DNA from 2 places in the Streptomyces sp. 2114.4 genome. Region 2 is predicted to be linked to the other one. Evidence: riboswitches for the same ligand, from Rfam matches in the RefSeq annotation. Region 2 holds a riboswitch; the other holds the start of a gene.

Region 1 (15,246 bases), 4.8 Mb from region 2:
GAGGGAGACGGAGACCGGACGGACGGGGCCTTCGCCGGGAGCGGAGGAGGTGACCATGGCCCTACGTTAACAAAACTCTTGTTATTGGGTGCCGCTGTTCGTGGTCGGTCCTCCGTGCAGACAGCGCCTTCCCAGTCGTCATGGCGGAGCTGCTCGAAGAGGTTCCAGGGAAGGGGTCGTCGTGGAGCAGGTGCGATAAAACCCCAGGTCAGAAACGATTCCCGAAGGACCTCAGGGACTTTCACGTCCGTCCAAGGGAGGACCCAGGGACTTTCCGCCGCGTGAGCAGGAAAGGCCCTGACCACGCCGAAAGAAACGAACGCGCTGGTCAGGGCCTCCAGGGTCGGCAATCAGCACTCGATGATGTTGACGGCGAGGCCGCCGCGTGCGGTCTCCTTGTACTTGACGCTCATGTCGGCGCCGGTGTCCTTCATGGTCTTGATGACCTTGTCGAGGGAGACGTGGTGGCGGCCGTCGCCGCGCAGGGCCATGCGGGCGGCGGTGACGGCCTTGACGGCGGCCATGCCGTTGCGCTCGATGCACGGGATCTGGACGAGGCCGCCGACGGGGTCGCAGGTCAGGCCCAGGTTGTGCTCCATGCCGATCTCGGCGGCGTTCTCGACCTGCTCGGGCGAGCCGCCCAGGACCTCGGCGAGGCCGCCGGCGGCCATCGAGCAGGCGGAGCCGACCTCGCCCTGGCAGCCGACCTCGGCGCCGGAGATGGAGGCGTTCTCCTTGAAGAGCATGCCGATCGCGCTGGCGGCGAGGAGGAAGCGGACCACACCGTCCTCGTCGGCGCCGGGCACGAAGTTGAGGTAGTAGTGCAGGACCGCGGGGATGATGCCGGCCGCGCCGTTGGTGGGGGCGGTCACCACCCGGCCGCCGGCCGCGTTCTCCTCGTTGACGGCCATTGCGTACAGGGTGGTCCACTCCATCGCGCGGGCGGCCGCGTCGCCCTCGGAACGCAGGGCGCGGGCGGCATTGGCGGCCCGCCTGCGCACCTTGAGCCCACCGGGCAGGATCCCCTCACGGGACATGCCACGAGTGACGCACGCCTGCATGACCTGCCAGATCTCCAGCAGCCCGGCCCGGATCTCCTCCTCGGTGCGCCAGGCCTTCTCGTTCTCCAGCATCAGGGCGGAGATGGACAGGCCGGTGTCCTGGGACAGCCGCAGCAGTTCGTCACCGGTACGGAAGGGGTACTTCAGCACGGTGTCGTCGGGCACGATCGGGTTTTCGCCGGCGACCGCGTCCTCGTCGACGACGAAACCGCCGCCGACCGAGTAGTAGGTCTTCTCCAGCAGGGGTGCGCCTGCGGCGTCGTACGCGCAGAGCGTCATGCCGTTGGCGTGGTAGGGCAGGGCCCGGCGCCGGTGCAGGATCAGCTCGGCCGACTCGTCGAAGTCGATCTCGTGCGCGGCGCCTATCTCCGCGCCCATCAGCCGCAGCCGCTTGGTCTGCCGGATGCGCTCGACCTCGGCGTCGGCGGACTCGACGTCGACGGTGCGGGGGGAGTGGCCTTCCAGGCCGAGGAGGACGGCCTTGGGGGTGCCGTGGCCGTGGCCGGTGGCGCCCAGCGAGCCGAACAGCTCGGCGCGCACGGTGGTCGTCTGGGCGAGCAGACCGTCCTTCTTGAGGCGTCCCACGAACATCCGGGCGGCGCGCATCGGGCCGACGGTGTGGGAACTGGAGGGGCCGATGCCGATGGAGAAGAGGTCGAAGACGGAGATGGCCACGGGGGCGGACTCCCTTGTCTGCTCGTGGTGGACGGTGGAGCGATGGAGCGGTGCAGCGATGGAGTAATGGGGCAGAGGGGACGTTTCTGCGCCGCTCGTCGAGGGTAACGCGGACCCGGCCGGGTGCCGTCGGACGGAAGTCGTCGGGCCCGCGACGCCATGGATAACGGGCGGTAACGGGTGGCTATGGGGTAACGGGCTTCGTCGGTCGGTGTGGAGGGCAGGCCAGAGGCAGGTGACGGCACCGGGCCGTGCACCGGCCGGTCCGACCTGTCGGGGAGGCGGGTGCCCGGTCGCGTCCGGTGGTGGCGGGGCGCGACCGGTCGTGCGCAGTCCTGCCCGGCCTTGATCCGCATGCGGAGGCCCGGCCGGAATCCGCCTCCCGTGAGAGGGCGGCTGCCCGCCACCGCAGCGGTCATGCATGCCACGCCCGCCCGCCGGCACCGCGCTCGCGTGAAACGCAGGCCTCCCACTCGCATGACGCACGAGAGAGACGAGCAGACAGACCACGAGCCCGGGACCCATGACCCCGGGCTCACCGTCGTGGACCCGCGCCCGCCGGTCACCGGCGGGCGCGGGCTCCGCGCAGGAGTCGCGTCACAGGGACGGGTACAGCGGGAACTTCTCCGCGAGCACGGTGACGCGGGCCTTGAGGGCTTCGGCGTCGTAGGCGGGCTTGAGGGCTTCGGCGATGATGTCGGCGACCTCGCGGAAGTCCTCGGCCTGGAAGCCGCGGGTGGCCAGCGCGGGGGTGCCGATGCGCAGGCCGGAGGTGACCATCGGGGGCCGCGGGTCGTTGGGGATCGCGTTGCGGTTGACGGTGATGCCGACCTCGTGGAGGCGGTCCTCGGCCTGCCGGCCGTCGAGCTCGCTGTCGCGCAGGTCGACGAGGACGAGGTGGACGTCGGTGCCGCCGGACAGGACGGAGACGCCGTGCTGCTTGACGTCGTCCTGGACCAGGCGCTCGGCGAGGATCCGGGCGCCGTCGAGGGTGCGCTGCTGGCGCTCCTTGAAGTCGTCGGAGGCGGCGACCTTGAAGGAGACGGCCTTGGCGGCGATGACGTGCTCCAGGGGCCCGCCCTGCTGGCCGGGGAAGACCGCGGAGTTGATCTTCTTGGCCAGCTCCTGGGTGGAGAGGATCACGCCGCCGCGGGGGCCACCGAGGGTCTTGTGGGTGGTGGTGGTCACGACGTGGGCGTGCGGCACCGGGTTGGGGTGCAGACCGGCGGCGACCAGGCCGGCGAAGTGCGCCATGTCGACCATGAGGTAGGCGCCGATCTCGTCGGCGATGCGCCGGAACGCGGCGAAGTCGAGCTGGCGCGGGTAGGCGGACCAGCCGGCGACGATCAGCTTGGGGCGGTGCTCCTTGGCCAGGCGCTCGACCTCTTCCATGTCGACGAGGTTGGTCTTCTCGTCGACGTGGTAGGGCACCACGTTGTAGAGCTTGCCGCTGAAGTTGATCTTCATGCCGTGGGTCAGGTGCCCGCCGTGGGCGAGGTTGAGGCCCAGGATGGTGTCGCCCGGCTTGATGAGGGCGAACATGGCGGCGGCGTTGGCCTGGGCGCCGGAGTGCGGCTGGACGTTCGCGGCCTCGGCGCCGAAGAGGGCCTTGATGCGGTCGATGGCGATCTGCTCGACGACATCGACGTGCTCGCAGCCGCCGTAGTAGCGGCGCCCGGGGTAGCCCTCGGCGTACTTGTTGGTGAGGACCGAGCCCTGGGCCTCCATGACGGCGACGGGGGCGAAGTTCTCCGACGCGATCATTTCGAGGGTGGACTGCTGGCGGTGGAGTTCGGCGTCGACGGCGGCGGCGACATCGGGGTCGAGCTCGTGGAGGGAGCTGTTCAGAAGCGACATGAGTCTTCCTGGGGGAGTCAGGGGCGCGAGGGGCCCCCGGACGGAGCCCGGGGGAGCTTCCGCGGGGGCGGTGGCGGAGGGGAGCCGGCGGCTCAGCTCTGGATGAAGGCGGCGTACTCGTCGGCCGAGAGCAGTTCGCCCGGCTCGCCGCTGATCTTCACCTTGAACAGCCAACCGCCCTCGAACGGGGCGGTGTTCACCAGCGAGGGGTCGTTGACGACGTCCTCGTTGATCTCGGTGATCTCACCGTCGACGGGCGAGTAGAGATCGCTGACCGACTTGGTCGACTCCAGCTCGCCGCAGGTCTCGCCCGCCGCGACCGTGGCACCGACCTCGGGAAGCTGCACGTAGACGACGTCGCCGAGCGCGTTGGCCGCGTGCTCGGTGATGCCGACCGTCGAGACGCCTTCCTCGGCGCCCGACAGCCACTCGTGCTCCTTGCTGTAGCGCAGCTGCTGGGGGTTGCTCATGGCTCGATTCTCCTGTACGCGAGGGTGTGGTCGTGAAGGGGGTCGCCCTGGTGACGCCGAGGGGGAGGGTCTTGCACAGTGAAACGCACGGGTGCGCACCGCTGCCGGGTCCGCCGCGGATGAGCTACTGCTTCTGCCGCTTGTAGAACGGCAGAGCGGTGACCTCGTACGGCTCATGGCTTCCACGGATGTCCACGCACACACCCTCGGTGCCCGGTGTGGCGTAGGCGGCGTCGACGTAGGCGATGGCGACCGGCTTGCCGAGGGTGGGGGAGGGGGCCCCGGAGGTGACCTCACCGATGACCGTGCCGTCGGCCGTGACGACCGGGTAGCCGGCGCGCGGGACCCGGCGGCCCGTGGCGATCAGGCCGACCAGCTTGCGCGGCGGGTTCGTCTCGGCGCGCTCGGCGGCCTCCGCCAGCGCGCTGCGGCCGACGAAGTCGCCGTTGTTGGTCGTCTTCTCGAACTTCACGACCCGGCCCAGACCCGCGTCGAACGGGGTGGTCGCGGTCGTCAGCTCGTGCCCGTACAGCGGCATGCCCGCCTCCAGGCGCAGGGTGTCCCGGCAGGACAGGCCGCAGGGCACCAGACCGGCGCCCTGGCCGGCCTCGGTCAGCGACTCCCAGAGGGCGACCGCGTCGGCCGGGCGGACGAACAGCTCGAAGCCGTCCTCGCCGGTGTAGCCGGTACGGGCGATCAGCGCCTCGACGCCGGCGACGGTGCCGGGCAGGCCCGCGTAGTACTTCAGGCCGTCCAGGTCGGCGTCGGTGACCTTCTTGAGGATGCCGGGCGACTCCGGGCCCTGCACCGCGAGCAGCGCGTAGGCGTCCCGGTCGTCGCGGATCGCGGCGTCGAAGCCGCCCGCCCGCGCGGTCAGCGCGTCCAGTACCACCTGGGCGTTGGAGGCGTTGGCGACGACCATGTACTCCTGGTCGGCCAGGCGGTAGACGATCAGGTCGTCGAGGATGCCGCCCCCGGCCTCGCAGATCATGGTGTAGCGGGCGCGGCCGGTCTTGACGCCCCCGATGTTGCCGACCAGCGCATAGTCGAGGAGGTCGGCGGCCTGCGGGCCGGTGACGGTGATCTCGCCCATGTGGGAGAGGTCGAACAGGCCGGCGCGGGTACGGACGGCGACGTGTTCGTCACGCTCGCTGCTGTAGCGCAGCGGCATGTCCCAGCCGGCGAAGTCGGTCATGGTGGCGCCGAGCGCGCGATGGGTGGCGTCCAGCGCAGTACGGCGGGGGGCATCAGTCATGGTTCTGGGCTCCCAGGCAGGGGTGACAAGACGTTCTCCCCATCTGTCATCGGAACCTGAGAGGTTCACCGGGATCCCGCGAACGGACCCGGTTTGCACCTTGGGTGGAGCCGCCCCGTGGTCCGGGCTGCGGCTCGCTTTTCAGATCTGCCTCGCCTGCGCGGTATAGGGGCCTGAGAGATTCAAGGGAGGACTTGCTCCTTCGGCGCCCCGGCATGGCGGCCGGGGACTCTCCCGCGCGGGTTCAAACGGCCGGTATGGAATTGGCGGTGCACGCATGAGACGAGATGTGCACGTGGCGGCCACATCATTGCACGGGATCGCCGGATAGAGGAGCCCCCACCGCTGCCCCGTCCATGACGTGGGCAGATCGGACAATAGCCTTGATGGGCATTACCTTTTCTTGACACTCTGCGGGTAGGGGACGGACTCGAACCGGAGCAGAACCGGACGGGGAGGACATCGCGTGCACAGTGAAGCGGCATCCGGAGCCACTTCAGGCCTCGTGCCTCCGGCCGCCGCGCCCGGAGCCGCCGTGCCCGCGGTGCCGCCCGCCGCCGTGCCCGCGGTGCCGCCCGCCGCCGGGCCCCGGGCCGGCCGGCCGTCGCGGCCCGTCGTCCGGCCGGGACGTGGCGCCGAAGTCGTGGACCTGAGAGGCCGCGGACGGGTGAGAGGCGCCGCCGAGCTGCGCTTCCCGGCCGGTGACCTGGTGGTGGTCTCCGGTCTGCCGGGCAGCGGCAAGAGCACCCTGATGCACCGGGTCGTACCGCCGCTGGATGCCCACGGCGCCGTGGTGCACCGCATCGATTCGCAGGACGTCCGCGAGCGCTGGGAACACGGCAGGCTGCGCCGGCTGCCGTACGCCCTCTACCGGCCGCTGGTCCGGGCCGCCCACTACCTGACGCTGGGCCGTGCGCTGCGCTCGGGGGAGAGTGTGGTGGTGCACGACTGCGGCACCCTGGCGTGGGTGCGTGGCTGGCTCGCGCGCTCGGCGGTGCGCGGCGGCCGCGGGCTGCATCTGGTGCTGCTCGATGTGCCGCCCGAGGTGGCACTGTCCGGCCAGGAGTCGCGGGGGCGCGGGGTGTCGGGGTACGCCTTCGCGCGGCATCGCGGGGCGGTGGGCCGGCTGGTCGGCGCGGCGGAGTCGGCCCGGCTGCCGAAGGGCTGCGACTCGGCCGTCCTGCTCGACCGCCGGGCGGCGAGCGCCCTGGAGACGGTCAGCTTCGGCTGACGGCCGCGAGCGGGTGCACGGCCACCGTGCCCCGAGGGTCCCTCCGCACGCCTTCTCGTCTAGGGTCTTTGGCCAGATGGCGCGGTTTGGAACGGGTGGATACACATGACATTGCCGGAGCAGGGGATACCGCAGCTGGCGTGGCCGGCGAACGAGCTCGAAGAGGTGCTGGCCGCGTCGGTCGGGCACCCGGGCGCCGGGGGCCGGATCGTCGAGGTGCTGGGCCGCAGCAGGGTCTGGGTGCCGCTGCCCAACGGTGGCGGACCGGAGAGCGCGGGTCCCGGTACCCGCGGCCTCGATCTGCCCACCGTCGAGCTCGACGGCGCGGCCTATGTCCCCGTCTACAGCTCCGAGCAGGAGTTCTTGCGGGTGGTCGGCTCGCATATGTCCTTCACCGTCGCCCCGGCCCGGGAGTTCGCCCGCGGGCTGCCCCCGAATATGGGCATCGCGGTCAACCCGGACGGTGCGGTCGGCGTCCCGCTGCCGCCTCCCGCGGTGGCCGCATTGTGCCGGGAGGGGCGTCAGGAGCCGGACGGTCTGCCCAGCGGCGGCCGGGTGCGGCTCTTCGAGCCGGACTGGCAGGACGAACCGGTGGACTTCCTGGCCGCCGCCGGACTGGAGTTCTCCGGCGCCGGAATTGTCCTGACTGCCCGGCGTGCCCTGGCGAGTGTCGAGGGCGACACGCCCGCGCTGTTCGTCGGTGTACAGATCGCTGCCGACCCCGCGGCACTGCACGACGGCACCGCCCGCGAAGCGGTACTGTCAGCCCTCGGACGTGCGCTCGGTGCCGTACCGGTGCCTTGGTCCGTACAGCTCGTCATGCTCGACCTCGCCCATGGTGACCCGGTCGCCGACTGGATGCTGGAGCGTGTGCGGCCCTTCTACTCTCGGGACCACTCGTAAGCTGGACGGATGACGGGCGGGCGCACCCATGACGTGCCCTGCGGACAGAAGGGACGGACCACGTGAGCGCGGGTGCGCATCAGGGGCCGGCGGCGGCCGGAGCGCTGGAGCAGCTGCTCCAGCAGGTCTCGCCCGGCCGTTACGACGCCTATGAGGCACTGCTGCACGCGCTCGCCGCGGGCCAGGTCTGGATGCTGCTGTGGCACGGCCGGGCCGGTTCGCCCGATGCGCAGTACGGAAACATGGAGGTCGAAGGCCTCGGCTATGCGCCGTGTGTGACCTCGGCGCCCGAACTCGCCGCCTCCGGCTGGAACCGCGACCACGAGGTCGTCACCGGCCCGGAGATCGCCGCCTCGCTCTTCCCCGACCGCTGGGGCCTGTGGCTGAATCCGCACGCCCCCGGCGGGGGTATCGGCATCCCGTGGCTGGATCTGCGCCGTATCGCCGGTGGTCTGGACCGGCTGCCGGCCGGCCCGCTGCGGATCTCGGAACCGGTCATCGACATCCCGCAGTTCTACGCGCTGCTCGCCCAGAACGCGCACCGGACGCCCGCCGTGCGGTCGCTGCGCCGGGCCTGGGTGCAGCCGGCGCTCGGCGCCCCCTATCTGGCGATCGGTCTGGATCTGTACGACACCGGTCAACAAGCGGTGGATTCGGTGCGGTTGATGATCCAGCAGTCGATCGGCGCGGTGCCGGACGGCCTGCCCGTCTCCACCGTCGCGATGAACGACGAGTTCGACCCGGTCGGTATGTGGATGCGGGCCTCCACGCGCCCCTTCTTCGACCGTGACGGCTACGCCCAGCCGCCCGGTCAGCCGGCCCCCGCGCCGTCGTACGGCTACGGCTACCCGCGCCCTTACTGACAGTCTGTCTCCGGTGTCCCGGGCGTACCGTCCGGGCGCCGGTCCTGTGGCGAATTCTCCCTGTATGTCCCGCGGTTGAGGGCCGCTCCCGCGGGTGATCGTCCCGCTCAGCCCGAACTGTTGTCCGTATAACGGAAAGCGGTGAAGGACATCACAGTTGCGCATCCTTTCCCTGTCAGGACTGGTGACTGATCGAGAAAGGGATGAAGACTCCGGAAACAACGGACCTCGGTCCTTTGTACGAGCGTCATCCCACGGCGTCGCGTAAGCCTGAGAACTTCCATAGTGCGAACTTCCGCGATGCCCGCAGGACTTGCTGCACCGAACTTGCACCAGTGATGAGAACCAGGCCGCAACCCGCGGCGGGCAGGGGCCGGCCACCGTCGGCCGAGAGGGGTCAAAGGCACTGTGACCGCACCGATCGAGACCACCGGGGCGGCTGCTGAGGCGCAGCCGGAAGCGGTGCTGAAGGGCGTCGAGGCAAAGCGGATCGAGGGGCGTTCGCTCGGCCAGATCGCATGGCTGCGCTTTCGGCGGGACAAGGTCGCGGTGGCCGGTGCCATCGTTGTCATCCTGCTCATCGCCGTCGCCGCGCTCTCCCGTCCGATCCAGGCCCTGCTGGGGCTGGACCCGAACAATCCCAACCAGTCGCTGATCGACCCCAACACCACGCTCCCCAAGGGCGAACTCGGCGGCATGAGCGGCGACCACCCCCTGGGCGTGGACCCGAAGTTCGGCCGTGATCTGCTCGCCCGGATCCTGGAGGGCTCCTGGGTGTCGCTGATCGTGGCGTTCGGCGCGACGCTGCTGTCGGTCGCCATCGGCACCGTGCTCGGTGTGGTCGCCGGCTTCTACCGCGGGCGGGTGGACGCCTTCATCAGCCGGATGATGGACGTCTTCCTGGCCTTCCCGCTGCTGCTGTTCGCCATCGCGATCTCCGCCTCGCTGCAGGGCGGTGCCTTCGGCATGGAGGGCCTGCCGCTGCACATCTCCGTGCTGATCTTCGTCATCGGCTTCTTCAACTGGCCGTACATGGGGCGGATCGTGCGCGCGCAGACCCTGTCGCTGCGCGAGCGGGAGTTCGTGGACGCCGCCCGCGGCATGGGTGCGCGCGGGCCGTTCATTCTCTTCCGGGAGCTGCTGCCCAACCTGGTGGGGCCGATCATCGTCTACTCGACGCTGCTGATCCCCTCCAACATCCTCTTCGAAGCGGCCCTGAGCTTCCTGGGCGTCGGCATCCAGCCGCCCCAGGCGTCCTGGGGCGGCATGCTCAACCAGGCGGTCAAGTACTACGAGGTCGACCCCCAGTACATGATCGTCCCCGGCCTCGCGATCTTCGTCACCGTGCTGGCGTTCAACCTGCTCGGTGACGGACTGAGGGACGCGCTGGACCCGCGCAGCCGCTGACGGCCGCACCGGGCACCCGCTCCGACGCCCCCAACTGCACCACTGCGTTTCCGCGTTACTGCGTTTTGAGGTTTGACCTTTCTCGACGAACGAAGGGGACACCGACCATCATGCGAAGGTCAGTTCCGGTCGCGGCTGTCGCGGCCATCACCAGTGCGGGCCTTTTGCTGGCCGGCTGCAGCGGGGGCAAGGGCTCCTCGGAAGGCTCGGGCGAGGCGAACGCCGCCACCAAGGGCATCGTCAACGCCTCGGACGCGAAGGGCGGCACGGTCACCTACGCGATCAGCGACGCCCCCGAGTCGTTCGACCCGGGCAACACCTACTACGCCTTCATCTACAACTTCAGCCGGCTCTACGCGCGCCCGCTGACCACCTTCAAGCCGGGCCCCGGCGCCAAGGGCAACGAGCTGACCCCGGACCTCGCCGAGTCGATGGGCAAGCCCAGTGACGGCGGCAAGACCTGGACGTACAAGCTCCGCAAGGGCGTCAAGTACGACGACGGCTCCACGGTCACCTCGCAGGACGTCAAGTACGCCGTCGAGCGCAGCAACTTCGCGCGTGACACCCTCTCGCTGGGCCCGAACTACTTCCAGCAGTTCCTCAAGGACAACGACGGCGGCTACAAGGGTCCCTACAAGGACAAGAGCAAGGCCGGTCTGAAGTCCATCGAGACCCCGGACGACCAGACGATCGTCTTCCACCTCAAGCGGCCGTTCGCCGAGTTCGACTACCTGGTGAGCGCCCCGCAGACCGCCCCGGTCCCGCAGGCCAAGGACAAGGGCGCGGACTACACCAAGTCCGTGCTGTCCACCGGCTCGTACAAGTTCGAGAGCTACCAGGAGGGCAAGAAGCTCACCCTGGTCCGCAACCCGCAGTGGTCCGCGAAGACGGACCCGCTGCGCAAGCAGCTGCCGGACAAGATCGTCCTGAACCTGAAGGTCGCCCAGTCGACCATCGACAAGGACCTCCAGTCCGGAAACACCCTGGTGGACCTGGCCGGCCGCGGTGTCGACGGGCAGACACAGGCCCAGCTCCTGACGGACCCCAAGGAGAAGGGCAACACCGACAACACCCTGGGGCAGCGCCTCGTCTACACGGCGCTGAACACCAAGGTGAAGCCGTTCGACAACATCGAGTGCCGCAAGGCCGTCGAGTACGCCATCGACAAGAAGGCCGTACAGACCTCCCTCGGCGGCCCGATCCGCGGTGAGCTGGCCTCCACGGTCCTGCCGACCGACATCGACGGCTACCAGAAGTACGACCTGTACCCGCAGAAGTACGACGGCGACAAGCTGGACCTGGCCGAGGCCAAGAAGCACTGGGCGAAGTGCGGCGCCGGCAAGACCACGACCACGATCCTGGCCCGCAACGACCGCCAGGACGAGGTCGACGCGGCCACCTCGGTCATCGACTCGCTGAAGAAGATCGGCGTCACCGCCAAGATCCAGTCGTACCCGACCAGCAAGTACTTCTCGGACTACGCCGGTGTGCCGAAGTTCAACAAGAAGAACAACGTCGGCCTGATCATGATGCAGTGGGGCTCGGACTTCCCGACCGGCTACGGCTACCTGCAGCAGATCCTGAACGGCAAGGCGATCAGCCAGTCCGGTAACACCAACCTCTCGGAGCTGGACGACCCGGAGATCAACAAGCTGCTCGACTCCGCCATCGCCAACACCGACAAGGCGGCCCGCGAGAAGGCGTACGCCGAGATCGACAAGAAGACGATGGAGCAGGCGGCGATCGTTCCGCTCACCTACTTCAAGGTCCTGATGTACCGCTCGCCCAAGGCCACCAACCTGGTGTCCACCTCGGCCTTCAGCGGTCAGTACGACTACCTCAACGTCGGCGTCAAGAAGTAGCAGCCCTGGAAGGCAGGTGAAGGCATTGGTGTCCGCGGGCCGGTGGTGAACCGGCCCGCGGCGCCGACGCCGCATCCCCGTGTTCTCGTACATCATCCGCAGGTTGATCAGCGCAGTGGTCCTGCTGCTGATCGTCAGCGCGGTCACTTTCGGCATCTTCTTCCTGCTGCCGAAACTGGCCGGGCAGAGCACCGACCAGCTTGCCCAGCAGTACATCGGAAAGGCCCCCACGCCCGCGGACATCGCCGCGGTCAAGAAGAATCTCGGCCTGGACAAGCCCGTGTACGAGCAGTACTGGGACTTCCTCAAGGGCATTTTCGTCGGCGTCGACTACAAATTCGGTCCGGAAGCGGCCAAGTGCCATGTGCCGTGCTTCGGTTACTCCTTCAAAACCCATATCGAGGTCTGGCCGGAGATCCAGAACCGGCTTCCGGTGACGCTCTCGCTGGCCGCCGGCGCGGCCGTGCTGTGGGTCGTCTCCGGCGTCGCCACCGGTGTGCTCTCCGCGCTGCGCCCCGGCTCGGTCTTCGACCGGATGGCCATGGGCGTCGCGCTGGCCGGCGTCTCCCTCCCGATGTTCTTCACGGGAGCCCTGGCCCTGGCCCTGTTCACCTACCAGTGGCCGATCTTCGAGCGCAGCGACTACATCTATCTCACGGACGATCCGTTCGGATGGGCCCGGACCCTGGTTCTGCCCTGGGTCACCCTGGCCTTCCTCTACTCCGCGCTCTACGCCCGGCTCACCCGGGCGGGCATGCTGGAGACGCTGAGCGAGGACTACATCCGTACGGCCCGCGCCAAGGGCCTGCGCGAGCGCAAGGTGGTCGTCCGGCACGGCCTGCGGGCCGCGCTCACCCCGATCATCACGGTCTTCGGCATGGACCTGGGCCTGCTGCTCGGCGGTGCGCTGATCACCGAACAGGTCTTCTCGCTCAAGGGGGTCGGCGCCTTCGCCGTCGAGGCGATCAACGCCAACGACCTCCCGAACATCCTCGGCGTCACCCTGCTCGCCGCGTTCTTCATTGTCATGTGCAACCTGGTGGTGGACGTTCTGTACGCCGCCGTCGACCCGCGGGTGAGGCTCTCGTGACCGACTCCTCCGAGGACAAGACCGAGGCCGCCGTGGGCGAACCCACCGCGGCAGGCGTCCGGCCCCCCTCCGCCTTCCTCGAAGTGCGGGACCTGAAGGTGCACTTCAACACCGACGACGGGATCGTGAAGTCGGTCGACGGCCTGAACTTCACCCTGGAGAAGGGCAAGACGCTCGGCATCGTCGGCGAGTCCGGCTCCGGCAAGTCCGTGACCTCCCTCGCCGTGATGGGCCTGCACCGCGCCTCGCGCCAGCAGCGCAGCAAGCTGAACATGTCCGGCGAGATCTGGCTGGACGGCAAGGAGCTGGTCTCCGCCGAGCCGGACGAGGTGCGCCGCCTGCGCGGCCGCGAGATGGCGATGATCTTCCAGGACCCGCTGTCCGCGCTGCATCCCTTCTACTCGGTCGGCAGCCAGATCGTGGAGGCCTACCGCGTCCACAACGACGTGGACAAGAAGACCGCGCGCAAGCGGGCGATCGAGATGCTCGACCGGGTCGGCATCCCGCAGCCCGACAAGCGGGTGGACGACCATCCGCACCAGTTCTCCGGCGGTATGCGCCAGCGCGCCATGATCGCGATGGCGCTGGTCAACAACCCGGAGCTGCTGATCGCGGACGAGCCCACCACCGCCCTGGACGTCACCGTCCAGGCGCAGATCCTGGACCTGATCCGCGATCTGCAGAAGGAGTTCGGCTCGGCGGTCATCATCATCACCCACGACCTCGGGGTGGTCGCCGAACTCGCCGACGACCTCCTGGTGATGTACGGCGGACGGTGCGTCGAGCGCGGCCCGGCCGAGAAGGTCTTCTACGAGCCCCAGCACCCCTACACCTGGGGGCTGCTCGGCTCCATGCCGCGCATCGACCGTGACCAGACGGACCGGCTGATCCCGGTGAAGGGCTCCCCGCCCAGCCTGATCAACGTCCCGTCCGGCTGCGCCTTCAACCCCCGTTGCCCGTACGCGGACGTGCCCAAGGACAACCTCACCCGCACGGTCCGCCCCGAACTGCGCGAGGCCGGCGGCGGGCACTTCTCCGCCTGCCACATGTCGCAGGAGGAGCGGGAGCGTATCTGGACCGAAGAGATTGCGCCGAAGCTGTGACCGAGACGACTGACGACCAGAACAAGAAGATTCCGCTCCAGAAGACGGCGGACACCCCCGCGGAGCCTGCCGCGGAGACCGCCTCCGACGACGGGCCGCTGCTGCGGGTCCGGGGTCTGGTCCGGCACTTCCCGATCACCAAGGGCCTGCTCAAACGGCAGGTCGGGGCGGTGCAGGCGGTCGACGGCATCGACTTCGACGTCCGTCCCGGGGAGACCCTGGGCGTCGTCGGCGAGTCCGGCTGCGGCAAGTCGACGATGGGCCGGCTGATCACCCGGCTCGACGAGCCGACCGGCGGCTCCATCGAGTTCCAGGGCCAGGACATCACCCACCTGTCCCCGGGCCGGCTGCGGCCGATGCGCCGGGACGTCCAGATGATCTTCCAGGACCCGTACGGTTCGCTGAACCCGCGGCACACCATCGGCGGGATCGTCTCCACCCCCTTCCGCCTCCAGGGCGTCGAGCCCGAGGGCGGGGTGAAGAAGGAGGTGCAGCGGCTGCTGGAGCTGGTGGGCCTGAGCCCGGAGCACTACAACCGCTATCCGCACGAGTTCTCCGGCGGCCAGCGGCAGCGCATCGGCATCGCCCGCGCGCTGGCGCTCAAGCCCAAGCTGGTGGTCGCCGACGAGCCGGTCTCCGCGCTCGATGTCTCGATCCAGGCGCAGGTCGTCAACCTCATGGACGACCTGCAGGAGGAGCTGGGCCTGACCTACGTCATCATCGCCCACGACCTCTCGGTCATCCGGCACGTGTCGGACCGGATCGCGGTGATGTACCTCGGCAAGATCGTGGAGCTGGCGGACCGCAAGGGGCTCTACGAGTCGCCGATGCACCCGTACACCAAGGCCCTGCTGTCCGCGGTACCGGTGCCCGACCCCAAGCGGCGCACCCAGCGCGACCGCATCCTGCTCAAGGGTGATGTGCCCTCGCCGATCAACCCGCCCTCCGGCTGCCGGTTCCGCACCCGCTGCTGGAAGGCGACCGAGGTGTGCGCCACCACCGAGCCGCCGCTGGTCGCGCTGCGCACGGGGCACCAGGTGGCCTGCCACCACCCGGAGAACGCCGAGAACGCTGAGAACGCCGAGGACACAGCGGTCGCAGCGGACACAGCAGGCTCAAAGGACACCGGACCGGCGGGCGGTTAGGCCGCAACCGGCAAGTAACACTTGGGACTTGGCAAAGTCCTGGGCGCAAAGCGGCGGGAGAGTGCAGAGTCAGCACGGTTGTTCGATCTTGAGGCGAACTTCATCCGTGTGTCCGAAGGGATGGCTCATGGCACTCTCCCGTTCCGCACGTCGCACCTCCCGCTGGCTCGCACTGGCCACCGCGGTGGCCTCGGCCGCCACCATCGCCGCCGCACCCGCCGCGTCCCCCGGTGCCCCCGGCATCGGTGACCCGTACTTCCCCCAGCTGGGCAACGGCGGCTTCGACGCCCTGCACTACGACCTCGGCGTCAGCTACCACCCCGG
Region 2 (15,246 bases):
CGGCGACCTTCTCCCCCATCGAAGGGTCCCTCCTCGAGTGAACGGCCCGCAACCACGGACCACTTGGGGCCTTCCCCGACTACGGCGGGGCTCACGCTACGGTCGATGATGCCCCGGCAATCTGATCGATAACGCCGCGGCGGCACGCCGGTACCGATAGGCTCGAATCGGACCGGCCTCCGGCACCTCCCTCAGGCATATCTCGGTGGCGATCGCCTTCCGCATTACCGTCGCGATAAATACCGGCGAAATCCGGCCTACCGCGCTGCCGAAGGAATACGAGGTGGCGCCGCAAAAGCAACGCGCAAAACGGAGTAAAGCGCCTCACACGGGGGTCTCTATTTCCCCTTGCCCGAAATCCGCAAGGCCGGTAGTCGAAACACTTTCAGAACATACGTCGTATAAACTCCGCTTACGAGGCAGAGACTTGGCGCCCAGCGTCCGGTTGTTCCCACCGGCACGGGGGCACAGCGATTGACCTCGCCGGGCCGCAGCCCCGGCCGGCCACGCTCTGACCCCGCACGCAGACAGCGTCGTTTGCACCCTGCCAGGCTCCACCGTGTCTCCGAAGTGAGAGGCGACCCACCATGCCGCTGCACCTTCCCCCTGCCCCCACGCCTGCCCTGCGTTGCGTTCTCGCCGCCCTCGGCTCCCCCACCGCGGTCCGCGAGGCCCCGGTCTCCGCACTGCGCGCCCATCAGGGCCCGCTCAGCCCCGACCACCCGCTGCCCGTTCACGTCTGGGAGGACGTCAGCCGGACCGGCGGCACGCCTCGGACCCGCCTGGCCGGCTGGCGTTTTCTGGTCCGCGGCGGGGAGCGGGCCGTGGCGACCGCCGAAGCGGTGCTCACCGCGGATGGCTGGACCTTCGCACGGTTCTGCGGCGGCCCCTATGTCGCCGCGACCGAGCAGGCACTGGCACAGGCCGAATCGCTCGCCACCCCGTACCAGCCGCGGCTGCTGTCCGTACCCGAGCTGTACATGCTCACCCTGTGGCTGCACCACGACACCGCCTCGGACGGCACCGAAGGACCGGCCGCGCCCGGCGACCTGCTGGTGCCGCTGGCGCCCGCCCCGCCGGGGATCGCCGCGCACCGTCCGCAGCGCATCGCCGACCTGCTTCCCCGGCTCACCCTGCGCCTCACCCCGGCCACCCCACTCCTGGCCGAACCCGCCTGAGTCCACCCCTCCGGCCCCGGTTCTCCGCGGCGGACACCGGCGCCGTCTCACCCGGCATGAGCATGCCCCGCGGCCCCTTCGGGCCACGGGGCGCTCTGTCGCGCTCACCCGTGCGGGCTAGTCCGCGGCTACCACTCCCAACCCGCTTGGGGAGGAGTGCAATTGGGAGCAACCGCCCGCACGGGTGACGCGTCCCTACCGAGTGAGTACCGCTGCTGCGAAATCCCTGCGGAATCCCGCCCGTGGGGCAACACTGGGACCGACCGATGGAAACGGGGGAGCGGCCATGCACACCTCATCGAGCCGCACAACGACGTTCACCACACCGCAGCGAAAGACAACTTCCATGTGCCAGCACCAACCGCCATGCCCGTCAGCCGACTCCACCGACCGGGAGGCCGCACACCTCGTGGCGCACCACCCGGAACAGGGCTGGAGCCTGCTCTGCAACGGTGTCCTGCTCTTCGAGGACACCGGTGAGCTGCTGCCGGACGGGCAGGTCATCGCCCCGCACCGCACTCGCGCCACCGCCGCCGCCTGACCCGCGAGCACGGCACGCACCACAGGGCCCCCGGCAGATCTGCCGAGGGCCCTTGAATGTTGCGCTGAACCGCCGCGGTGCATCCCCTGCGGCGAGTCCGTTGCCGTGACTCAGTTGTCGTACGCGTCCAGCGGCGGGCAGGAGCAGACGAGGTTGCGGTCGCCGAAGGCACCGTCGATGCGGCGCACCGGCGGCCAGTACTTCTCCGCGGCCTCGACACCGGCCGGGAAGACGGCCTCCTCACGCGTGTACGGGTGCGGCCAGTCGCCACCGAGCGCGCCCGCGGTGTGCGGGGCATTGCGCAGCGGGTTGTCGTCCTTGTCCCACTCCCCCGTGCCGACCTTCTCGATCTCCGCACGGATGGCGATCATCGCGTCGCAGAACCGGTCCAGCTCGCCGAGGTCCTCGCTCTCGGTCGGCTCGATCATCAGCGTGCCGGCCACCGGGAACGACATCGTCGGCGCGTGGAAGCCGTAGTCGATCAGCCGCTTGGCGACGTCGTCGATGCTCACACCGGTCGCCTTGGTCAGCGGCCGCACGTCGATGATGCACTCGTGCGCGACCAGACCACCGGGCCCGGTGTAGAGCACCGGGTAGTGCGGCTCCAGGCGCTTGGCGATGTAGTTGGCGCTCAGCACCGCCACCTGGGTGGCGCGCTTGAGGCCCTCGCCGCCCATCAGGCGGACGTATGCCCAGGAGATCGGCAGGATGCCGGCCGAGCCCCAGGGCGCCGCGGAGATCGGTCCCACGCCCGTCTCGGGGCCCGCGCCGGGCTGCAGCGGGTGGTTGGGCAGGTACGGCGCCAGGTGGGCGCGTACGCCGACCGGACCGACGCCCGGGCCACCGCCGCCGTGTGGGATGCAGAACGTCTTGTGCAGGTTGAGGTGCGAGACATCGCCGCCGAACTTGCCGGGCTCGGCGAGGCCGACCAGCGCATTGAGGTTGGCGCCGTCGACGTAGACCTGGCCGCCGGCCTCGTGCACCGTGGCGCAGATCTGGGTGATGTGCTCCTCGAACACGCCGTGGGTGGAGGGGTAGGTGACCATCAGGACCGCGAGCTCGTCACGGTGCTTCTCGATCTTGGCGTGGAGATCGTCGGCGTCGACCTCGCCGTCCTCACCGGTCTTGACGACGACGACCTTCATCCCGGCCATCACCGCGCTGGCGGCGTTGGTGCCGTGTGCGGAGGACGGGATCAGGCAGACGGTGCGCTGCTCGTCACCGTTGGCACGGTGGTAGGCACGCACCGCCAGCAGACCGGCCAGCTCGCCCTGCGATCCGGCGTTGGGCTGGATGGAGACCTTGTCATAGCCGGTGACGGTGGCCAGCCGCTCCTCCAGCTCCTGGATCAGGGTGAGGTAGCCCTGGGCCTGGGCGGCCGGCGCGAAGGGGTGCAGCTGCCCGAAGGCGGGCCAGGTGACCGGCTCCATCTCGGTGGTCGCGTTCAGCTTCATGGTGCACGAGCCGAGCGGGATCATGCCGCGGTCCAGTGCGTAGTCCTTGTCCGCGAGGGTGCGCAGGTAGCGCAGCATGGCGGTCTCGGAGCGGTACTGGTGGAAGACCGGGTGGGCGAGGTAGTCGTCGCCGCGCAGCAGGTCCTGCGGCAGCGTTTCGGCGGCGGCCGCGTCCAGCTGCTCGACGTCGCCGTGCACCCCGAAGGCGCCCCAGACGCCGGCCAGCTGCGCACGTCCGGTGGTCTCGTCGCACGCGATACCGACGAGGTCGGCGTCGACCTGCCGGAGGTTGACACCGGCCTCGCGGGCGGCGGCGACGACCTCGGCGGCCCGGCCGGGCACCCGCGCGGTCAGCGTGTCGAAGTACGCGCCGTGCACGATCTCCACCCCGCCGGCCCGCAGGCCCTCGGCGAGGACCGCGGCGTAGCGGTGGGTGCGCCGGGCGATCGTCCGCAGCCCCTCGGGGCCGTGGTAGACCGCGTACATACCGGCCATGACGGCGAGCAGCACCTGTGCGGTGCAGATGTTGCTCGTGGCCTTCTCGCGGCGGATGTGCTGCTCGCGGGTCTGCAGCGCGAGGCGGTAGGCCTTGTTGCCGTCGGCGTCGACGGAGACGCCCACCAGGCGGCCCGGCAGGCTGCGGGCGAACTGTTCACGAACGGCCATGAAGCCTGCGTGCGGCCCGCCGAAGCCCATCGGGACACCGAAGCGCTGGGTGGTGCCGACGGCGATGTCCGCGCCGAGCTCACCGGGCGAGGTCAGCAGCGTCAGGGCGAGCAGATCGGCGGCGACGGTGACGACCGCGCCCAGCTCGTGGGCCTGCTCGATGACGGCACGCGGGTCACGGACCGCACCGGAGGCGCCGGGGTACTGCAGCAGCACACCGAACACACCGCGCTCGGCGACGTCGGCCGGGATGCCGTCGGACAGGTCGGCGACCACGACCTCGACGCCGGTGGGCTCCGCGCGGGTCTGGATCACGGCGATGGTCTGCGGCAGACAGTCGGCGTCGATCAGGAAGACGCCCTGCTTGACCTTGCCGACCCGGCGGGAGAGCGCCATCGCCTCGGCGGCCGCCGTGCCCTCGTCCAGCAGCGAAGAACCGGAGGTGGGCAGACCGGTCAGGTCGGCGACCATGGTCTGGAAGTTGAGCAGCGCCTCGAGGCGGCCCTGTGAGATCTCCGGCTGGTAGGGGGTGTAGGCCGTGTACCAGGCCGGGTTCTCCATGACATTGCGCAGGATCACCGGCGGGGTGAACGTGCCGTAGTAGCCGAGTCCGATCATGGACGCCAGCACCTGGTTACGGTCCGCGAGGCCGTGCAGCTCCTGCAGCACCTCGGCCTCGGTGCGGGCCTGCGGCAGGCCGAGCGCCTCCGCGCTCTTGATCACATCGGGCACGGCGGTGGCGGTGAGTTCGTCCAGCGATCCGAAACCGATGTGCGCGAGCATCTTGGCCTGCGCCTCGTGGTCGGGACCGATGTGCCGGTGCTCGAAGGGAGTGCCGCGTTCCAGCTCGGTCAAGGAGATGCGATTGGTGTTCATCTGCGGGGGCCTCCTGGTCGTACGACCTACGAGGGGCACCACGGCGCGGGTGCCCGGACGGCCTCCCCCTCTGTCATCTCAACCTGAGAGCTTCACCGGCCCGCGCGAGGCGGCCCGGCTTTCACCGTCGGTGAGGAGGGGTCCCGGAGTTGTGCCTTCCGCGGCCCGCCCTGCTTTCCAGAGTGACCTCGCCCACGCGGTACGTGTGCCTGAGAGATTCCGGGGAGGATTTGCTCCTTCGGCGCCCTCGCCGCGAACGACAAAGGACTCTCCCGCACGGGGTCTGCGGCCATTGGCCAGCCTACCAGCGCGGCACTCGAAGGATCCTTCGAGTGGCCGGGGCATGAAATGTGCCGTTTGGTTGTTGTCAGAGGGCAGTTGCGACCAATTGGAGGGACCGTGCAAACCGATATCGATCCCCGGAGCCTGATCGGCCGCAAAGCGTTCGACCGTAACGGCGCCAAAATAGGCACGATCGACGAGGTATATCTCGACGACGCGACGGGGGAACCGGAGTGGGCGGCCGTGCGCACCGGACTCTTCAGCCGGGACGCGTTCGTCCCCCTCGAACCCAGCAAGATGGTCGGTGAGGGCCTGCACATTCCTTACGACCGCAGGCTGATCAAGGACGCGCCGGACTTCGGCGTCGGCCGCCATCTCTCCCCTGAGCAGGAACTTCAGCTCTATCACCACTACCGACTGGATATCTCCTCCCCGACATCCGACCCCGTGTCCTCGCCCGGCTCCGGTGACAAGGACTTCGGCAGGATCGCCGGCTCGGACGACTGACCGTCCGCCGGTCCCCCGCCCACCAACGGCAGGGGCTCCCCGGCCGCAGCGCCGGATCCTCCACAGCAAAGGTCCGCACCCTCCCCGGTGCGGACCACGGCGTTTCGAAGCGCACGGTCACCCTCCCCACCCCGCTGCCCTGCACCCAGCCCGCACCGTACTCGTCGTGCACCACGTCCAGTCCGGGATGCCAGCGCCGCGGCCGCTCCTCTTCGGCCTCCCGCGCCGCCGCCTCGCCACCGGACAGCTCCGCCGCCGCTCTCGCGGCCTTCTCCTCCTCCGCCGCGGCCTGCTCCGTCGCGAACTGGGCGAACAGATCCTCCTGTGTGAAGTCGGCCAGGCCGCTGACCCCCACGCCCAGCAGTCGGACCCCGCCCGTGGTGTCCACCATCTCCAGCAGCCGCACGGCGGCCTCCCTTATCACCGCGGGGTCGTCGGTGGGCCCACGGAGCGTCTCGGAGCGGGTCAGCGTCGAGAAGTCGTAGTTGCGCACCTTGATGACCACTGTCCGCCCGGAGCGCCCGGCGGCCCGCAGCCGCTCCACACAGCGGTCGGCCAGCCGCAGCACCTCGCTCCGTACCCGCGTCCGGTCGGTCAGGTCGACCTCGAAGGTGTCCTCGACGGAGATGGACTTCGCGTCCCGCTCGGCCACCACCGGCCGGTCATCCCGGCCCAGCGCCATGGCGTACAGCCCGGCACCGTGCGCCTTGCCCAGCAGCCGCACCAGCTCGGCCTCACCGGCCTCCGCGGTCTCCGCGACGGTGTGGATCCCCGCCCGGCGCAGCGTCTCGGCCGTCGCGGGCCCCACCCCCGGCAGCGTCCGCACCGTCATCGGGCCCAGCAGCTCGCGCTCGGTACCGGGCTCGATCACCACCAGACCGTTCGGCTTGGCCGTCTCGGACGCGATCTTCGCCAGCATCTTGGCGCCGGCCAGCCCCACCGAGCCGGTCAGGCCCGTGGCGGCGCGGATCTCGCGGCGCAGTCGCTCCCCCACGGCCCGCGCCGCGGCCGTCCGCGGCGGCACCCCGCCCGCTTCCAGGTCGACGAAGGCCTCGTCCAGGCTCAGCGGCTCCACCAGCGGCGACAGCGCGTGCAGCAGCTCCATCACCGCCTCACTCACCTGGCGGTACAGCGAGAAGCGCGGGGTGAGATAAGCGGCGTTGGGGCACAGCCGCCGCGCCTGGGCCGTGGGCATCGCGGAGCGGACCCCGAACACCCGGGCTTCGTACGACGCCGTGGAGACCACCCCGCGCACGCCGATCCCGCCGACCACCACGGGCTTGCCGCGAAGGCTCGGCTTGGCCGCCTGTTCGGCGGCCGCGAAGAACGCATCCATGTCGAGATGCAGGATCGTCGGCGCGGGTCTCACATCTCCGATGCTGCCCCATGCCACTGACAATCGGCCCCTTGCCGGGCCGGTGGCGCGGTCAGGGACTCAGCCCGCCCGGTTGCGCCGCCGCGCCAGCTCGTCGTGCGGGTTCTTCCCGATCAGGGTCTCGCCGGTGTCCACCCGCTCCCCGTGGAGCTGTGACAGCACGCCCTCCACGTCCCGCCACACCACGCCCACGGCGATGCCGAAGACGCCCTGGCCCCCCTGGAGCAGATCCACGACCTGGTCGGGCGAGGTGCACTCGTAGACCGTCGCGCCGTCGCTCATCAGCGTCATCCGCGTCAGATCGGCCAGCCCGCGCGCCCGCAGATGCTGGACCGCGGTGCGGATGTTCTGCAGCGACACCCCGGTGTCCAGCAGCCGCTTGACGATCTTCAGGACCACGACGTCCCGGAAGCTGTAGAGCCGCTGGGTGCCGGAGCCGTACGCCGGCCGGATACTCGGCTCCACCAGGCCCGTACGCGCCCAGTAGTCGAGCTGCCGATAGGTGATGCCCGCTGCCGCACAAGCGGTCGGGCCGCGATAGCCGATGTTCTGAGCCTCGCAGTCCCCCGACACCGCCGCGGCCGGTGCCGGGGCAGGGTTCGCTGCTGCGCCCGAGTGGAGCGGCAACGCCCCTTCCGCCGCCATACCGTCGCCGGTGATTGCCACGCCGCCCTCCGTCCTCCACGTCCCGGACGGGACCTGCCACATCGACGGTATGCAGTCACTCGGGGTGCGTCAACGATCGCCGCGCTCGCCACGCCGAGTGATAATCACCCTACGAGTGGTTTCTCGTGACCCCACACGGGGAACAGCTAGAGGTTTGGCCGGAAACAGGCGGTTCACCTGGCCGGTATTACTGGCTGTTGGTCCCGAAGTCCTCGGGCGAGATCTGGTCGAGGAACTCGCGGAACTTCTCCACCTCGTCCTCCTGCTCGTCCGGGATGGCGATGCCCGCGTCGTCCAGCACACCGTCGGTACCGAAGATCGGCGTTCCGGTGCGCAATGCCAGCGCTATCGCGTCGGACGGACGCGCGCTGACCTCGACCCCGCTCGCGAAGACAAGTTCGGCATAGAAAACCCCCTCGCGCAGATCCGTGATGCGGACCTGCGTCAGTTCCTGGCCCACCGCTTCGAGCACATCCTTGAAAAGGTCATGCGTCAGCGGCCTGGCAGGGACCATGCCCTGCTGGGCAAAGGCGATGGCGGTGGCCTCCCCTGGCCCGATCCAAATGGGCAAGTATCGGTCGCCTCCCACCTCCCGCAGGAGCACGATCGGTTGGCTGGAAGGCATTTCCACCCGGACACCCACGACGTCGAGCTCGTTCACACAGCAACCCTAGGACGTGCCCGGCCGGTTTGGGTAGTCGGGCACTCGTTTGCTCACTACAGCCGGACCCGCAAAGCACTCTGCACCAGTGCCGCATGCAGCCGTACGGACAGCGTTGCCAGCTCTCTGGCAGTGGCTTCGGCATGGGCCCTGGTCTGCGGATTACGGTGCCGCCGAAGGGGTGCAACGACCTGCTCGACCAGGCCCGCCTCGCGCTCGGCGGCCGCCTTCACGGCACGCAGGTGCCGCGGTTCCAGACCGAAACGGCCCAGGTCCGCAACGAGCTTGGCCACGGTGACGGCCTCGATGTCGTATCCGCCCTCCGCATGAGGGACGATGAGTCCGTAGGACTCCCAGTCGGCGAGGGCCGCCTCGTCCACCTCCGCGGCGGCCAGCAGCTCCGCCCGGCCGATGCGGGCAGCCGTGGGGCGCTCCTCACCCGGCTTGTGCACGCCTTCGACGAGGTCGCGGGAGGGTGTGGCCGGAGCCGGCAGCTGCACCCGCTCACCGCGCTCCAGGGCGTCCAGATGCTCCCGGATGACCTTGAGCGGCAGGTAGTGGTCCCGCTGCATCCGCAGGACGGCGGCCAGCCGCTCGACGTCCGCCGCCGTGAATTTGCGGTATCCGGAAGGCGTGCGCTTCGGCTCGACCAGTCCCTCGGCCTCCAGGAAGCGGATCTTGGAGATGGTGACCTCGGGAAACTCCTCGCGCAGCAGGGTGAGCACCGTGCCGATGCTCACCGGCTTACCGTCCGAGGAGGCGGCGCCGGCAAAGCCGGCGCCGCCTTTCGGTGTATCGCGCATATGCCTTCCCCGGCCGGTCAGATACCGGCGCCTCGCTGGCTGGCGCAGAAGACCAGGCGGAACTTGCCGATCTGGACCTCGTCGCCGTTGGCGAGGGTGACGGAGTCGATCCGCTCGCGGTTGACGTAGGTGCCGTTCAGGCTGCCGACGTCGGCGACCGTGAAGAGCCCGTCCGGACCGCGGCGGAATTCCACGTGACGGCGCGAGACCGTCACATCGTCGAGGAAGATGTCGCCCTGCGGATGCCGGCCCGCCGTCGTCAGCTCACTGTCCAGAAGGAAGCGGCTGCCCGAATTCGGACCCCGGCGGACGACCAGCAGCGCCGATCCCAACGGAAGCGCGTCGACGGCCGCCTGGGCCTCGGGGGACAGCGACGGCGACAGATTCTGGCCCGTCGCCTCCGAATCGTAGGCCTCCAGCCCCGAAATGGAGATGGTGGAGGTCGTCTCGGATGCCCGCTCGGGCTGAGCGCCCGGGCGGAGCGGCGCACCACAGTTGGAGCAGAACCGGCTCGCCTCGGCGTTCCGGTTCCCACACCTCGTACAAACCGGCAAGGCCGACCCTCCACCCGTGCGTGCGGCTGATGGTTCCTGGGAACCTATGCGGCCGGCACCGGAGGGGTCAACAGAACCCGCGCCGTGCCCCCCGGACGGACCGCTGACCTCGTCACGGAAGAGCGGACGATCCTCCGCCGCGCCACTCTCGTCGGGCCGGCCCGACGCACGGTGCCGCGCGGAGCCGCTGCCGCCGTCCTGGCGGGCGCTCTTGCCGAACAGCTTTCCAAACAACTTCACGGGCGATTCCCCTTGAACGACATAGACCCGCCCGTGGGGCAGGACGAACCCTCGATGCACACACCGGCCGATCCGGACATCCTGTGAACGTCCGTGGCCTTCAGACAGTTTCCACCACACACCACACGCACGGTGCGTCGACCCCCCGTTACCTCATGCCCTCGCCGGGCACTCGACATACGTGTACGCCTCACTGCGATGACGACCGAGCGTAGTCAGGCCGCTTCGCCTCTCGCAAGGCGTCCACAATGATCTTCTCCTCACGGGTCACAGACACCTTGGCCTGCTCCTTTTCCAGCGTCTGGACCACTCCGCCGGGAATGTTCAGCGCCGGTTCCAGGTCCTGCGGCTTACCGATGACCTTGAAGCGGTACGGCTGAGCGACACGCTTGCCGTCGATCTCCACGCCACCCCGGAGATCCGAGAGAGAGGTGTTGGCGACGACCCGGACATCATTGACCTGGATGGCCTCGGCGCCGGCCGCTCGCAGCTCCTGGATGGTGTCCAGCAGCTTGTCCGCCTCGACGGAGTGCGTCGGGTCGTCGATGGTCAGGGTGATGCCGGGCCCTTGCGCCGCGACGGTCCCGGCCAACACACCCAGCTGCTGTTCCTTCTCCACGGTCTGCTTACGGGCCTCCTCGGCCTGGTCCGAGCTGTTCGCCAGCTCGGTCTTCTGCCCTTCCAGGCGCCGCTGTTCGTCGGTCAACCGCTGGGAGCGATTGTCCAGCTCGTCCAGAATGCGCACCAAGTCCTCCTGACGCGCACCCCGCAGCGCACTGCTGTCACTTGTGGAACGTACCTGAATCGCCAGGCCGAGACCGAGAATGAACAGGAGCAACGCAACGATCAGTTGAGCCCGGGTCAGCCGCGGCGGCCACAGGCTCGCCACCAGCCGCTCCCGACCGCTCTTCGGGCGCTGTGCACTCCCGTTATCGGCAACCGCCTCCGGAGTCGAGGAGTCTGCCCCTTTGTCGGCCTTGTGTCCAGCACTGTCCGGTTCCGGAGCTTCGGTATCTTCCTCGGCCTCCGCCCGCTCCGGGGTGATCCGGCTCTCGGGCGGCATCGGCCACCGGCCGGCCGGGCCGCTGTCCTGCTCCCGCTCCGGCTGCTTCTCCGGCTCGGTCTTCTTCTCGGGCTCCGGCTGCTTCTCCGGCTCCGGCGTCTTCTCGGGCTCCGGCTGCTCCACCTGATCCGCCCGCGCCGACTGTTCCGGCTTCTTCTCCGGCTCCGGGATCTCGTCCGTCGACATCCGCCTCACGCCCGGAAGACGTGCCGGCGAATCGCGGCGGCGTTGGAGAAGATCCGGATACCCAGCACCACGACGACGCCGGTGGAGAGTTGGGCACCGACGCCCAACTTGTCACCAAGGAAGACGATCAGCGCGGCGACGACGACATTCGACAGGAAGGAGACCACGAAGACCTTGTCGTCGAAGATGCCGTCCAGCATCGCGCGCAGACCGCCGAACACGGCATCCAGCGCCGCGACGACAGCGATCGGCAAGTAGGGCTCGACCACCGTCGGCACCACGGGTCGGACGACAAGCCCGACCACGACTCCCACGATGAGGCCCAATACGGCGATCACGATGTGCCCTTCCCTGTGTCGGTGCCGTCCGCCTTGGCGGCACCGGCCTGCGGCTTTGCGGTACGTACGATCAAACTGGGCGCGGGCGGCAGCCGGACCTCGTTCTCCACGGAAATCCTGGTGCGGACCCCATAGTTCACCTGCAGCACATGAAGGTACTGACCGTCTGCGCTGTCCTGGAAAGCGGTGCTCAGCCGTTGCCCGTCCCCCACCGCCAACACCGTATAAGGCGGCACCAGTGGCTTGTTGTCGACCAGTATGGCGTCTCCCGCGGCTCTGATCGCCGAGAGTGACGTAAGCCGCTGGCCATTGACGGAGACGGCCTCCGCACCGGACGCCCACAGCCCGTTGACGACGCGCTGCATGTCTCTGTCGCGTACCCGCCCCGTGTCCGAAAATCCACTGCTCTCGCGCGGTCCGCCGCCGCTGGACTCCGCATCCTTGGCATCGTCCACGACGAGTTTCACGCCGGGCCCGGAGACCTGGGTCGAACCGGACAGCAGCCCCAGCAGTTCGGCCTTGTCGCTGCCGTGCTGCTTCAACGCCTCGCGCTGCATCCTGCTGACGTCGTCCCGGAGGGCATCGACCCGCTGCTGCTGCCGGTCCGCCTCGCCGGTGCCCTTCTGGATGCGGTTGATCAGCTCCTCGCGCTCCTTGGCGAGCGTCGGTGCGGATATCCGCGCCTGCGCCGCACCCACCGTCACCACCAGCGCGGCGAGCACCAGACCGGCCGCGAGGCCCAACTTCGCCCGCAGCGTACGCGGCAGACCGCGCACCCCTGCCTCGGACTTCCGGGCGGCCGCCTCGGCGTATCCGTCGTCGAGACTGTGATCCATCACATTGGTCAGCAGCGACATGGACGCATCGGGGCGCGCGGCCGGGGTGTTCGGGTTGCTCCGATCGGGGCGCTGCTGCGACATGCCGCACATCGTCGCACGTCGGCCGTGTGGTCTCCCAATGGCCCCACCGGCGTGCCGAGGCACGGGCCGCCGGTGGGGTCCAGGTCAGCGTCCTGCGCTGTCCACCACTGCGGACCATTCGTCCAGCAGCTGCTGAGCGGAGGCGTCGTCCGGCCCTTCCGCCCACAGGTGGGTGACCGCCTCTGCGGGGTCGGGCAGCACCAGGACCCAGCGGCCGTCGGGCTCCACGACCCGTACGCCGTCGGTGGTGTCCACGTCCCGGTCACCGGCCGCCTCGACGACATGCCGCATGACGAGCCCCTTGACCGCCCAGGGAGTGGCCAGGTCACGGCGCTGGACGTGCGCCCGCGGGATCCGTGCGTCGATCTGGCTCAGCGTGAGCTGGGTGCGGGCCACCAGGCCGATCAGCCGGACGAAGGCGGCAGTGCCGTCGAAGACGCTGCTGAACTCGGGGATGAGGAATCCGCCCCTGCCGTCCCCGCCGAAGACGGTGCCGTCCTCGCGCCCCACTCGCGTCAGATCGTCGGGCGAGGTCGTCGTCCACTCCACCTGCGTCCCGTGGTACGCCGCCACCTGCTCGGCGATCCGGGTCGTGGTGACCGGCAGCGCCACCCGCCCGGCGCGCCGCTCGGCCGCCACCAGATCCAGCATCACCAGGAGCGCCCGGTCGTCCTCGATGATCCGGCCGCGCTCGTCCACGAGAGAGAGCCGTTCGCCCACGGGGTCGAAACGCACGCCGAAGGCGGCCCGGGCCGATGCCACGATCTCGCCGAGCCGGACGAGCCCCGAGCGCCGTGCGTCGGGCGTTTCCGTCGGCCGGGACTCGTCGAGTCCGGGGTTGATCGTCAGGGAGTCCACGCCGAGCCGTCCCAGCAGGCTGGGCAGCACCAGGCCTGCGCTGCCGTTCGAGGCGTCCACGACGACCTTCAGCCCGGACTCGCTGATGCCCGTGATGTCCACGGCCCGCAGCAGGGACCCCGTGTAGGAGTCGAAGACGCTGGCCGGGAACATCAGATCGCCGATCTCGCCGGGGAAGGCGCGGCGGTACTCCTGGCGGGCGAAGACCCGGTCGAGCTTGCGCTGCCCGGCCTGCGAGAGATCCGCGCCCCGCTCGTCGAAGAACATGATGTCCACGGAGTCCGGCACACCGGGGGTCGTACGGACCATGATGCCGCCGGCGCTGCCGCGGGCCGTCTGCTGGCGGGCGACGGGCAGCGGGACGTTCTCCAGGTCGCGTACGTCGATGGCGCTGGCCTGCAGTGCGGAGATCACCGCGCGCTTGAGTGCCCGGGCGCCACGGGAGTGATCGCGCGCGGTGGTGACCGTGGATCCCTTCTTGAGCGTGGTGGCATAGGCGCCCGCGAGCCGCACGGCGAGTTCAGGCGTGATCTCGACGTTGAGGATCCCGGACACACCGCGGGCGCCGAACAGATGCGCCTGGCCGCGGGACTCCCAGATCACCGAGGTATTGACGAAGGCGCCGGCCTCGATGGTCTTGAACGGATAGACCCGTACATTGCCCTGCACGATCGATTCTTCACCGATGAGGCATTCATCGCCGATGACGGCGCCGTCCTCGATACGGGCGGCCCGCATGATGTCGGTGTTCTTGCCGATCACACAGCCGCGCAGATTGCTCTGCTGCCCGATGTAGACGTTGTCGTGCACCACGGCACGGTGCAGGAAGGCACCGCTCTTGACGACGACATTCGAGCCGACGACGGTGTGCTCCCGGAGCTCCGCGTCCGCTTCGATCTTGGCGTAGTCGCCGATGTACAACGGCCCGCGGAGCACCGCGTCGGGGTGGACCTCGGCGCCCTCGGCGACCCAGACGCCCGGCGAGATCTCAAAGCCGTCGATCTCGACGTCGACCTTGCCTTCGAGCACATCGGCCTGTGCCTTCACATAGCTTTCATGTGTGCCGACGTCCTCCCAATAGCCCTCCGCGATATAGCCGTAGATCGGCTTGCCTTCCTTCATGAGCTGCGGAAAGACATCGCCCGACCAGTCGACCGGCACGTCGGGCTCGAAGTAGTCGAAGACCTCCGGCTCCATGACGTAGATACCGGTGTTGACGGTGTCCGAGAAGACCTGGCCCCAGGTCGGCTTTTCCAGGAAACGTTCGACCTTGCCGGCCTCGTCCACGATGGTGATGCCGAACTCGAGCGGGTTGGGAACCCGTGTGAGGCAGACGGTGACGAGGGCGCCCTTTTCCTTGTGAAACCTGATCAGATCGGTGAGATCGAAATCGGTGAGGGCATCACCGGAGATGACGAGGAAGGCGTCGTCCTTGAGAGCTTCCTCGGCGTTCTTCACGCTGCCTGCGGTACCGAGTGGCTTTTCCTCATTGGCGTAGGTGAGCTCCATCCCGAGCTCTTCGCCGTCGCCGAAATAGTTCTTGACGAGCGAGGCAAGGAATTGCACGGTTACGACGGTCTCATTGAGACCATGCCGTTTCAGCAGCCTGAGTACATGCTCCATGATCGGCCGGTTGGCGACCGGAAGCAGTGGCTTGGGCATGCTGGACGTCATGGGGCGAAGGCGTGTTCCTTCGCCGCCGGCCATCACAACGGCCTTCATGTCGGAAGCGTCCTCCTCTAAGAGACGACGGTCTTGCCGACTTCACCTGTTCAAATCGCCCGCTGATCCTGTTTTACGTACGGGCACCGGGCCCAGGCACAATCTGCCGGTCCGGAGAGCTCAGTCGGCCGTGGCGTCCGCCCTGATGATTCGACGGACCTGGACCACGTAGAGGATCCCTGCCCACCAGTAGAGCGCCGTACCCCATCCTGCGAACGCCCATCCGAAAACAGTGGCGAGTTCGTGAAGCCAGCCCCTCCGGTCGCTCAGGAGGAGCAACGGGAAGGCATACATCAAGTTGAACGTAGCCGCTTTGCCCAGGAAGTTCACCTGGGGAGGCCCGTAGCGGTGGCGTC

What was found. Region 2 has a riboswitch for glycine ahead of gcvP (aminomethyl-transferring glycine dehydrogenase). Riboswitches for the same ligand answer to the same signal wherever they lie in the genome.
Region 1: linked by a shared signal. The riboswitch ahead of gcvT (glycine cleavage system aminomethyltransferase GcvT) and the one ahead of gcvP (aminomethyl-transferring glycine dehydrogenase) in region 2 are both predicted to bind glycine.

Annotation. Positions count from the first base shown of each region.
Region 1 is NZ_FYEY01000001.1:5,693,536-5,708,781, forward strand. Features, by position in the region: gene CFW40_RS25180 (hypothetical protein) at 1-57, opposite strand, end outside; gene CFW40_RS25185 (L-serine ammonia-lyase) at 351-1,736, opposite strand; gene glyA (serine hydroxymethyltransferase) at 2,334-3,593, opposite strand; gene gcvH (glycine cleavage system protein GcvH) at 3,686-4,063, opposite strand; gene gcvT (glycine cleavage system aminomethyltransferase GcvT) at 4,188-5,318, opposite strand; glycine riboswitch at 5,470-5,565, opposite strand; gene CFW40_RS25205 (AAA family ATPase) at 5,863-6,549, shown strand; gene CFW40_RS25210 (enhanced serine sensitivity protein SseB) at 6,655-7,452, shown strand; gene CFW40_RS25215 (enhanced serine sensitivity protein SseB C-terminal domain-containing protein) at 7,515-8,315, shown strand; gene CFW40_RS25220 (ABC transporter permease) at 8,724-9,722, shown strand; gene CFW40_RS25225 (ABC transporter substrate-binding protein) at 9,833-11,584, shown strand; gene CFW40_RS25230 (ABC transporter permease) at 11,664-12,674, shown strand; gene CFW40_RS25235 (ABC transporter ATP-binding protein) at 12,671-13,777, shown strand; gene CFW40_RS25240 (ABC transporter ATP-binding protein) at 13,774-14,922, shown strand; gene CFW40_RS25245 (M1 family metallopeptidase) at 15,050-15,246, shown strand, end outside.
Region 2 is NZ_FYEY01000001.1:910,662-925,907, forward strand. Features, by position in the region: gene CFW40_RS03880 (glutamate-cysteine ligase family protein) at 1-19, opposite strand, end outside; gene CFW40_RS03885 (hypothetical protein) at 588-1,178, shown strand; gene CFW40_RS03890 (DUF5999 family protein) at 1,525-1,719, shown strand; gene gcvP (aminomethyl-transferring glycine dehydrogenase) at 1,830-4,715, opposite strand; glycine riboswitch at 4,903-5,000, opposite strand; gene CFW40_RS03900 (PRC-barrel domain-containing protein) at 5,115-5,504, shown strand; partial or broken gene CFW40_RS03905 (DNA polymerase IV) at 5,408-6,873, opposite strand; gene CFW40_RS03910 (MerR family transcriptional regulator) at 6,940-7,545, opposite strand; gene CFW40_RS03915 (bifunctional nuclease family protein) at 7,733-8,206, opposite strand; gene CFW40_RS03920 (MerR family transcriptional regulator) at 8,263-9,009, opposite strand; gene CFW40_RS03925 (FHA domain-containing protein) at 9,027-9,875, opposite strand; gene CFW40_RS03930 (DUF881 domain-containing protein) at 9,994-11,052, opposite strand; gene CFW40_RS03935 (small basic family protein) at 11,058-11,390, opposite strand; gene CFW40_RS03940 (DUF881 domain-containing protein) at 11,387-12,319, opposite strand; gene CFW40_RS03945 (mannose-1-phosphate guanyltransferase) at 12,395-14,890, opposite strand; gene CFW40_RS03950 (CDP-alcohol phosphatidyltransferase family protein) at 15,011-15,246, opposite strand, start outside.